Regions from separate parts of the Paenibacillus sp. FSL H3-0321 genome, predicted to be linked through region 2. Evidence: riboswitches for the same ligand, from Rfam matches in the RefSeq annotation. Region 2 holds a riboswitch; each other region holds the start of a gene.
The links. A riboswitch is a leader RNA that binds a small molecule or an ion and turns the genes downstream of it on or off. The one in region 2 is predicted to bind thiamine pyrophosphate.

Region 1 (3,276 bases), 2.1 Mb from region 2:
GAGAACCCGAGCGTGCAATCACTTCGGGAATAAGGGTATTGCGGCTGTATTTCCCGGTTCCGATAAACAGCCTGCTGGATAAAGGGATTCCGCCGATAACGAAAGAATCTTGCATAAAATCGCCTCCTGAGATAGTGGCCCGCTAAAATGCGGAGCTTCTGTTGCTGATACGCCGAGTTTTTATCTTACCTCTTATGTCTTACGTCTTACGTCTTGCCTTTAACTCTTGCTTACTACATCTTCCCCCCTGCCCTTGCTCCTTGCTTCCTACTTCCTGCTTCCTGCTTCCTGCTTCCTGCTTCTTACCTCTTGCTTCTTGCCTCTTGCCTCTTGCTTCCTACCACTTACCACTCACCTCATACCATTTGCCTCTTGCTTCTTGCTTCTTGCATCCGGCAACACACACTGGCACTTTAGCCCCCGCCGACAAAGTGGACCAGCTCTACGCGGTCACCTTCGCTCAGCAGCGTATCTCCATAAACGTCCTTGCCGACGATCTCACCGTTCAGCTCCACGATAACCAGTCTCCCGGTCCACTCGGACCGGCTTAGCAGATCAGCTACAGTCCGGCAGCTCTCTTCATAGGCCCCGCCTTTTCCATTCACGATCAAATTCATGCTTGCTCACCTCCTTTAACTGGTGCAGGAGCATTATTCATGGCTTCAGACTTAAGGTACGGCCTGAACTGCTGATCTGTAGGCTGTAGCGGCGGCCACAGGATCTCCTGCACTGCATATTCCGGACATTACGGCAATTCCGGAAGCACCCGTTGCCAGAACCTTTCCGGCATTGCCCGGCTCAATTCCGCCTATGGCGATCAGCGGAATGCTGCTGCAGCGGACAGCCTCAGCCAGCTGCTGCAATCCGCGTTCCCGCTGCCCCGGCTTGCAGGCTGAGGGAAACACATGCCCGAACAGGCAGAAGTCCGCTCCCTGCCGGCCGGATTCAGCCGCCTCCTCCGGGGAATGCACCGACCTTCCCAATCGCAGGTCCGGTGCTACGCTGCGCGCTACGGCAGGCGGCAGGCTGTGCCAAGCCAACTGGACCCCGCCCGCCCCTGCGGCCAGAGCAACGTCTATCCGGTCGTTGATCACCAGCTTGGCAGGCGGAACCCCCGCTATGATCAGCTGCTCCGTTAGAGCTATGAGCTCCCGCGCAGACATTGCCTTTTCCCGGAGATGGATATAATCCACTATGAATTGCACAGCCGCAGCCAGCTGAACAAACTGCGCCGGATTCTGCCTTCCATCCGAGATCAAATGTATCTCTTTCAACACGTTCACCTTCTCCTGTTCTTTTGCATTACCGGCAAATACAAAAAAGACCGCCCCCGTAAAGGAGGCAGTCTGGAATATATACAGGAATACCGGGCCATTCAGCCCCGCTGCAGTTATTCGTTCTCCACTTCCCTACGCTGGTATAAACCAGATCAGGTTCAAAGGGTCCGAACGGGTATGTTCGTCTCAGCCTTGCGGCACCCCTAGTGACAAATTCATATTCAATTACGCTTAACGTTTCATATACTAACATATTATTCCTTGAAGAGCCATCCTTTAAAAGAGGCCTGCATCAAAAAGAGCGGAACCCAAGGGTCCGCTCCAGACTCTAATTATTCATAGCAGTGGAATCAGCAACCGCGTTTAGCCGTTTACGACCTCGCCGCCATTCACATGCATTACCTGTCCGCTTACATAAGATGAATCATCGGAAGCCAGATACACATAGGCCGGAGCCAGCTCCTCCGGTTGTCCCGGGCGTTTCATTGGCTGCGTGCCGCCGAATTCACTGACTTTCTTCGCGTCAAAGGTCGACGGAATAAGCGGTGTCCAAATCGGTCCCGGCGCTACGGCATTGACCCGGATGCCTTTGTCCGCCAGATTCATCGACAGCGAACGGGTAAAGCTGAGTATCGCACCTTTGGTGGACGAATAGTCCAGCAGCTGCGGGCTGCCCCGGTAGGCTGTGATCGAAGTCGTGTTGATGATCGTGGACCCTTTTTTCAGGTGAGGCATGGCTGCCTTGGTCAAATAGAACATCGAAAAAATATTCGTGCGGAACGTCCGCTCCAGCTGCTCGGAGGTAATATCCTCAATCTTCTCCTGCGGATGCTGCTCGGCCGCATTATTAATCAGGATGTCCAGCTTGCCGAGTCCTTCCACCGTCTTATTGATCAGATCCTGGCAGAACGCCTCCACGCCAATATCGCCGGCAATCAGAATGCACTTCCGCCCCTCTTGCTCCACCTGGCGTTTAGTCTCTTCGGCATCGGAATGCTCATTGAGGTAGGAAATAACGACATCCGCACCCTCCTTGGCAAAATGAACGGCAACCGCCCGGCCAATACCGCTGTCTCCTCCTGTAATCAGAGCCGCCTTGCCCAGCAGCTTGCCCGCCGCCTTATAGGCTGAAGTCTCGAACTCCGGCAGCGGATTCATTTCACTTTCAATTCCGGGCTGGCGGTCCTGCACCTGCGGAGGTAGTGTTTTTTTGGTTTGCGTGTTGTCTGGCATGATCCATTCTCCTTTCGCTGTGTACCTGTTGGTTACTCATCGTTTTAGGGTTGGCTCAGGGTGCCTGGTTTATGCACCTGCAGATCATCTCTTCATTTGCTTTACGTTATGTTACTTACCACACCTTGGGCGCGGTCAAACTAAAATGTCAGTCGTTTTTGCCGGGGAAGGCGATATACTTTAGAGAGAAAGCACTAATCCAGCAAATGGAGTTGCAGATTTATGCAGACTCTGCGCAGAGGGGAGAGCACGCAATATGGTCAAACACACTCGCAGCATCATCGTTGCTGTCAAAGGAGTTATTGTACATGGAGGCCGGATTCTGCTTGTTCGGCGTGCGGCAAGAGATTCTGTCGGAGCGGGCACCTGGGAATGTGCGGGCGGGAAAATAGAATTCGGAGAAGACCTGGAGGCGGCTCTGGAAAGGGAGATTTACGAGGAGACCGGACTTGCGGTTACTGTCGGCAATCTGCTGTATGCAACCTCGTTTCTAACCGATCCGGCAAGGCAGCTTGTCATTATCACCTATTTGTGCCGGAGCACAGACCATGCAGTACAGCTGTCCGAAGAGCATTCGGATTATAAATGGTGTACCCGGCTCGAGCTTCAACGCCTGCTTCCGGCGGGAATCCTCGCTGAATTTGAGAAAAGCCATGTTTTCTCCCTGAACGAACTGCTGTAAACCGTTGTCTGCGCTGAGCCGTGACACCGGCATGGCGGGGTGGTACCCGATAGACTTGTCCCGAAGTAATGTCTGCACCCAAAA
Region 2 (3,276 bases):
GACTGCCTGCTGCAATCAGGGCTTCATGCATCTGGCGCACAACCTCAAGCAGCTCGGTGATGTCGCCCTCCATCGTGGTCTCCAGCGGGTTCACCTGATGTTTTACACCTGATTTCTGAATCACTTCGATGGCTTTGTCCACGTAAGGAATCGAATCCTCGTTGTTCGGAGTTTTGGGAATTACCTGAATGCTTAGCAATGTATTGGCCACAATATATCAATCCTCTCAGTTTAAATGGGTAATCTGCGTACAGCGCGAAACGAACATTCAATCACTTCATCCTTAATCAGTTAGCTGGCAAAAACTCATTCGTAAATGTGCTTGGAACATCCAGCGGCTGATCGAGCAGCTTCAGGCCATACATCCAGTCGGCGTAATCCTGCCAGACCTCGCTCTTCTGCTCGCCCCAGCGGACGGCATCATCCTTGTATTTCGGGCTGAGCCATTTCTGGCTGGCCAGGACCAGCTTGGGATCCAGCTCGGGAACAGCTTTGGTTAGAATGGCTGCGGCTTCCTCCGGCTGATCAATGGCGTATTGATAACCTTTCGAGGTAGCCTTAAGGAAAGCCTTCACCAGCTCCGGATGTTCGGCAATTTCCTTCTCGCTCGTAGTCAGTACCGGTGTGTAGTAATCAAGCTGGGGTGCATAATCCTTGAGGTAGAGCATGTCGAGCGGTTCTCCGCGCAGCTCCGCTTCAATCCCGGTCCAGGCATAGAAGATCCAGGCAAAATCAATGTCGCGTTTCACGGCGGTGAAGAAGTCCGCTTCACCGATGTTCACCAGCTTCACCTTTTTCACATCTCCGCCTACGGGGTCCATAATGGCTTTCATGGCCGCTTCTTCGGCAGGGGAACCCCAGCCGCCGTAGGTTTTGCCTTCGAAATCCTTCGGTGTCTTAATATTGCGGTCTTTCGGTGCAGCGAACCCGGAGGTATTATGCTGAATGATAGCGGCGATGGACACGAGCGGCACCTTCTGCAGGCGGGCCAGCGTCAGCGCCTCTTGGGCACTGATGCCAAAAGCGGCTTCGCCCGAGGTAACCATCGTGTCGGACCCGGCAGCGCCCGGCTGCACGATTTCAACATCCAGCCCTTCCTCTTCGTAATAGCCCAGCTCTTTTGCCGCATAAAGCCCGGTATGATTTGTATTCGGCGTCCAGTCCAGCGCGATCTTTACCTTGGTCAGCTCCTTCGGAGCGTCCGTTGCTGCCCCGGCAGTGGTTTCAGGAGCAGTGGTGCTGTTCCCGGCAGTCTCTGCCGCATTCCCGCCGGAGTTCCCGTTGCTATTGCCGCATCCGGCAATGGCAAAGACCAGCATGCAGGTGAGGCTGAGCTTTAATACTTTTGTGACTCCCATTTCTCTTCTTCTCTCCTTCCAGCAACCCTAGTCTTCCAAATTCTGAATAGTCCCATACAAAAAAGGCGCCCCGAGAATCGGGACACCAGTTACTTGCGCAAGGTTGTGCTTGGGCCATAAACGGCCGTAAGCGATTGACGATTCCTACGCTGGCATTATCCAGATCAGGTATAAGGGTCAGTATCTTGTGGGACACAATCTCAGCCGGCCAATTCCAGCACCCCTGGTACTATGAAGTTATAGGTATTGCTGTGTTCTTACGGTGTATTATAGACGCCCGCTCCATAGTTGTCCAGTAGCAACTCTGCTTAGCTATCAAGCTTCAGCGGCAGGCGCCACGGCCCTTTGAGCAGAAAATGCGGCTCAGAAAGCTTAAAACGCAGCTTATCCTCCCCGGGTTTTGCTTCTAAATGGAGGGTTTTCATCACGCCGTAGGTCTGGTCCGTATTCACCCAAGAGAACGAGCTGTTGTCCGCCTGCCCCGGATAGCGAATAAGGAAATACTTCAGCGTCCGCAGCTTTGCGGCATTGAAATTCACATTCACATCGACGCTGGCAGCCGTCTCGCCGGTACGTTCAATGCGGGTGAACTCTACCGGAAAGCCCGCGATTTCCGCGCGCGTGTGGAGCATTTTCTCCTGGCCGATATCAGGCAGCGGAATCTCTACTTCTGCAGATACGGCGTCACGATCTGAAACTTCAATATAAGGAATGAAGACCGTATAAGGCCAAGCGCCCGCCCCGGCAGTCTCATGAAACCGGAAGTCGGAAGGATAGGACATGGATTCAGGCTGCTCCAGTGCAGCCTTTTCTCCTGCCGCGTTCTCTATATAGAGACCTGATCCAGGCACCAGCGGCTCCAGTCCGTAAGAATGGACAGTCAGCCCGGATTCCCCCGTCAGTGTGGGCAATAACTGGACACGGACAAGCCTGCCGCCAAGGTCCACCGGAAAAGCAGTAATCCGCACATCCTGCTGTATATCGCTTGCGCCGAGTTCCCCGAGCTCCTCAGCTGTCTTCGGAGCGGTGAGCTGTAACGGACCAACGGTTGTGCCGCCCAGATGCAGGGTTAGAAGATTATCCTGCTTCAGTTGCACCGCTTGAGTTGAACTGTAGCTGCCGTACCACTCACTCTCCGAGGACGAACGCATGTAAGAGGTGAAAGTATAGCGGTTGCCGCCGATATCTGCCTCAAATTCGCTGACTTCAGGGACTTTCCGGCCGCGAAGCGTAATGCTCACGCCAAGCTCTTGCAGGAGAACGGCATCCACGGTCAGACTTCCGTCCCCCACAGCAATGTCATAGGGTTTGCCCAGTACATAGATCCGGTCACCGGGGCTGTTCTCCACAACGGTGCCGAAGCCAGGAAGGAAACTCAGCGCCTTTCTTAACCCGGCCTGTACCTCAGGAGAGAAAGCGAGCATACCGGCAGCGATGAGTATTACTGCCGCTGCGGCCGCGAAGATATTCCGCCTCCGGGATCTCCGGGCGAAGGAACGGAAGGCGTGGACAGCGGCTTCGGGCTCCAGACGGGCAAGTGTACGTGCTTTGACGCGGGCGAGCGAAGCGGCTTCCTCTTCGTCTGCGGGGCGCGGACCTTGGTCAACCTCCGGCAGAACACCTAAGGCAAGCTCTGCATCGCTGAAGCTCATAGAATCAATCATCCCGAACAGGCGCTGTTCCTCAATTTTCATGTCTTTGGCCATGTTGCGTCTCCTTTCCCTGACTCTCAGACAGGCCTAGCGCCTGCTTGATCAGCGTCCGGCAACGGTATAAGCGGCTTTCGACTGCCCTTTTACTGAGACTGAAGGTTTGCGCTAGCTGATCAAGGCTCTCATAAAGGAAATATCTGCGCAGAAACAGGCTGCGGTCCGGTTCGCCCATCTGCTGCACGCAGCCGATCAATTCACTGGCCGTC
Region 3 (3,276 bases), 1.4 Mb from region 2:
GCGCCCCCTTGTGTCCTTTGGCCAAGTCGGCTGCATGGGCGGCAATTTTATAGGTGATGACGCCTTCCCGCACATCATTTTTGTTAGGCAATCCTAAATGCTCCTTCGGGGTAACATAACACAACATCGCCGTGCCGAACCAGCCGATCATCGCCGCTCCAATAGCCGAGGTGATATGATCATAGCCGGGTGCAATATCCGTAGTCAGCGGACCCAGTGTGTAAAAAGGAGCGCCATGGCAGAGCTCAAGCTGTTTATCCATATTCTCTTTGATCAGATGCATCGGTACATGGCCCGGGCCTTCCACCATCACCTGAACATCATGCTTCCAGGCAAGCGAGGTTAATTCCCCCAACGTCTCCAGCTCGGCAAACTGGGCTTCATCATTAGCATCGGCAATGGAGCCTGGCCGCAGCCCGTCACCTAAAGAGAACGCAACATCATAAGCCTTCATGATTTCACAAATATCCTCGAAATGTGTATAGAGAAAGTTCTCCTGATGATGGGCCAGGCACCAGGCCGCCATAATCGAACCCCCTCTGGAGACGATACCCGTCATTCTTTTGGCCGTTAATGGGATGTAACGCAGCAGTACCCCGGCGTGAATGGTGAAATAATCCACTCCTTGCTCCGCCTGCTCGATCAGAGTGTCCCGGTATACCTCCCAAGTTAAATCCTCGGCCTTGCCGTTTACTTTTTCCAAAGCCTGATAGATAGGCACTGTCCCGATAGGTACCGGAGAGTTGCGGATAATCCATTCACGGGTGGTGTGAATATTTTTGCCTGTCGACAGATCCATAATATTATCCGCTCCCCAGCGGGTAGCCCATCTCATCTTCTCTACTTCTTCATCAATGGAAGAGGACACCGCCGAATTCCCGATATTGGCATTGATCTTCACCAGGAAATTCCGCCCGATAATCATCGGTTCACTCTCAGGATGGTTAATATTCGCTGGAATGATCGCACGGCCGCTGGCTACTTCCTCTCTAACAAACTCAGGGGTTACATTTTCCCGGATTGCGATAAATTCCATCTCCGACGTAATCAGGCCTCTGCGCGCATAATGCAGCTGGCTGACATTGCCGCCTTCTCTGGCTCTCAAGGGCCGACGCTGCAATCCCGGAAACACCTCTGCCGCCGACTTCTCCGTGAGATTCCCGTTATCCTCCGGCTTGACCGTTCTTCCTTCGTAAGATTCGGCATCTCCCCGCTCCGCGATCCACTGAAGCCTGTGAGGCGTTAACCCCTTGCGGATATCGCTATAGGCTTCATCATTAGTATAAGGCCCGCTTGTATCATAGACATGGACAGGAGCATTCTCCGCTTCTCCGGCCGTACCCGAGGTTCGGCTTAATGTAATCTCGCGCATTGGAACTTGAATATCAGGCCGTGAGCCCTCCACATACACCTTGTGACTTCCCGGAAAAGCACACAGATCGACCTCATGTTTCTTCTCTTGATTCGGCATCTTGTTTCCTCCTTAAGGTTTAAATAAATAAGAGTGCGCGCAAAAAAGCCGCTCCACATGGAGCGGCTCAAATATCCATATAAGGCTAACGCCAACAATGAAATAAAGGTCCGACTCCACTTTCCTACGCTGGTATGATCCAGATCAGGTTCAAGGGTCCAGGAATGCATTTTTCCCGTCTCAGCCTATTCAGGCTCCCCTAGTGGTTTCTTATTTAGTTATGTTTAAGTTACAGAGAAATCCAGCAATTGTCAACGGTGCTCTTAATAGAGCTTTGGATAAACCTGTCCTCTTTTTATGAAAAATGCTGAGCTATATTACTTAGATACTCTTCCTCAACCGTATTTTTCTTCATACTTATGAGCATTTCCGCATCTTCTCCCACTACATAACGGAATTTGCTTGTACCGTCTGTGGCCGCTTGATAAATAGTGTCAGCTACAAGTTCTGGTGCCGAGGCATAGTCTGGAGCTTTTTCCATTTCCCCTAATTTACCCAGAAAGGCAGTAGTGAATGATTTATAATCCGTTAAGCCATCATTAAAAAAGAACTCCATCGATCTTCCGCCAAAGTCCGTGCTAATGGCTCCTGGTTCAATCAACTTTACTTTGATGTTTTGGGATGCTAATTCAAAAGATACGGATTCAGAAAAACCTTCTACCGCGAATTTAGTGGAGTGATACAGAGACATCGTAGGAAAGGTCACGATCCCTCCCATTGAAGAGATGTTGATTAGCAACCCTTCCTGATTAGATCTAAAATGAGGCAGCATGGCTTTAGTCATACTAATAAGACCAAAAACATTCACTTCAAATTGTCTGCGGATCTGCTCATCCGTAGCTACTTCTATAAGCCCCATTGACCCATATCCGGCATTATTCAGGAGAACGTCAATTTTACCAAACCGCTGAATAGCTTCAGCCAATGCAGATTGAATGGTATCTGTTTTCTCAACATCTAACCGCAACACCAATACATTGTCCAATGTAATGAATTCAGTTTCTTTTTCAGGTGCACGCATCGTGGCTACTACGTTCCATCCTCTTTCAGCAAAATGTTTTACAGTAGCTCTCCCAATGCCAGATGAAGCACCCGTGATGAATATTGTTTTCATTAAAATTCCTCCTAAAAGTATCTGAATTCGCTAAATGCTGCTCTTCTCTTCCTCTAACTGCTCCATGCTTAACAATCCCCCGGCAATGGTTGCAAGTTTAGCTTTATATTCTGCTATCCCAATCTGGATGCAAATGATCTGGGCCGGGTGCATTTCATCTTTATAATGTGAATACTGCTCTAATAACTGATCTAACTTTTTTTGTGATTCCTCTTGTACTTGCTTCAACCAGAAAATCACCTTGTCATACCCCACAAATCGGCCAAAATAAAGCCTCATCATAAAATCGGATTTCTTACTACTGTCTCCCTCTAGTGGCGCTAGTAAATAGTCGTTAAAACAATCTCGCCCTTTAGCCGTTATGTTATAAACATTCTTGTTTGGCTTACCTTTCTGGGGCACAATTTCCTTGGTTATTAATTCTTCCTTCTCCATTCGGGCAAGCGTAGGATAAATCGTGCCATAACTAGAGCTATAGAAATTAGACAACACATTCTCCAATAACTGCTTTATTTCGTAGCCAGTCAACGCTTCTTTCATGAGCAAGCCTAAAATAACATCCTGACTGTTCAAGAATAGCTCCTCCTTATTTAAAAACATCTACATATTACACTTATTAATATATCAGACCAATATATATCACGTCAATATATAATACTTAAGCAAAAAAACCGAGTGAAATCAGGAGTGA

Region 1: another riboswitch for thiamine pyrophosphate. It lies ahead of MHI45_RS29635 (thiamine phosphate synthase); the one in region 2 lies ahead of MHI45_RS20745 (ABC transporter substrate-binding protein).
Region 3: another riboswitch for thiamine pyrophosphate. It lies ahead of thiC (phosphomethylpyrimidine synthase ThiC); the one in region 2 lies ahead of MHI45_RS20745 (ABC transporter substrate-binding protein).

What each region holds. Positions count from the first base shown of each region.
Region 1 covers NZ_JBBODH010000001.1:6,739,802-6,743,077, reverse strand. The annotation lists gene MHI45_RS29645 (thiazole synthase) at 1-115, opposite strand, end outside; gene thiS (sulfur carrier protein ThiS) at 414-617, opposite strand; gene MHI45_RS29635 (thiamine phosphate synthase) at 669-1,277, opposite strand; TPP riboswitch at 1,390-1,492, opposite strand; gene MHI45_RS29630 (SDR family oxidoreductase) at 1,641-2,510, opposite strand; gene MHI45_RS29625 (NUDIX hydrolase) at 2,767-3,192, shown strand.
Region 2 covers NZ_JBBODH010000001.1:4,655,353-4,658,628, forward strand. The annotation lists gene MHI45_RS20740 (thiamine-binding protein) at 1-211, opposite strand, end outside; gene MHI45_RS20745 (ABC transporter substrate-binding protein) at 288-1,358, opposite strand; TPP riboswitch at 1,483-1,593, opposite strand; gene MHI45_RS20750 (hypothetical protein) at 1,667-3,064, opposite strand; gene MHI45_RS20755 (sigma-70 family RNA polymerase sigma factor) at 3,042-3,276, opposite strand, start outside.
Region 3 covers NZ_JBBODH010000001.1:3,303,205-3,306,480, forward strand. The annotation lists gene thiC (phosphomethylpyrimidine synthase ThiC) at 1-1,471, opposite strand, end outside; TPP riboswitch at 1,576-1,682, opposite strand; gene MHI45_RS14470 (SDR family oxidoreductase) at 1,767-2,585, opposite strand; gene MHI45_RS14475 (PadR family transcriptional regulator) at 2,616-3,158, opposite strand.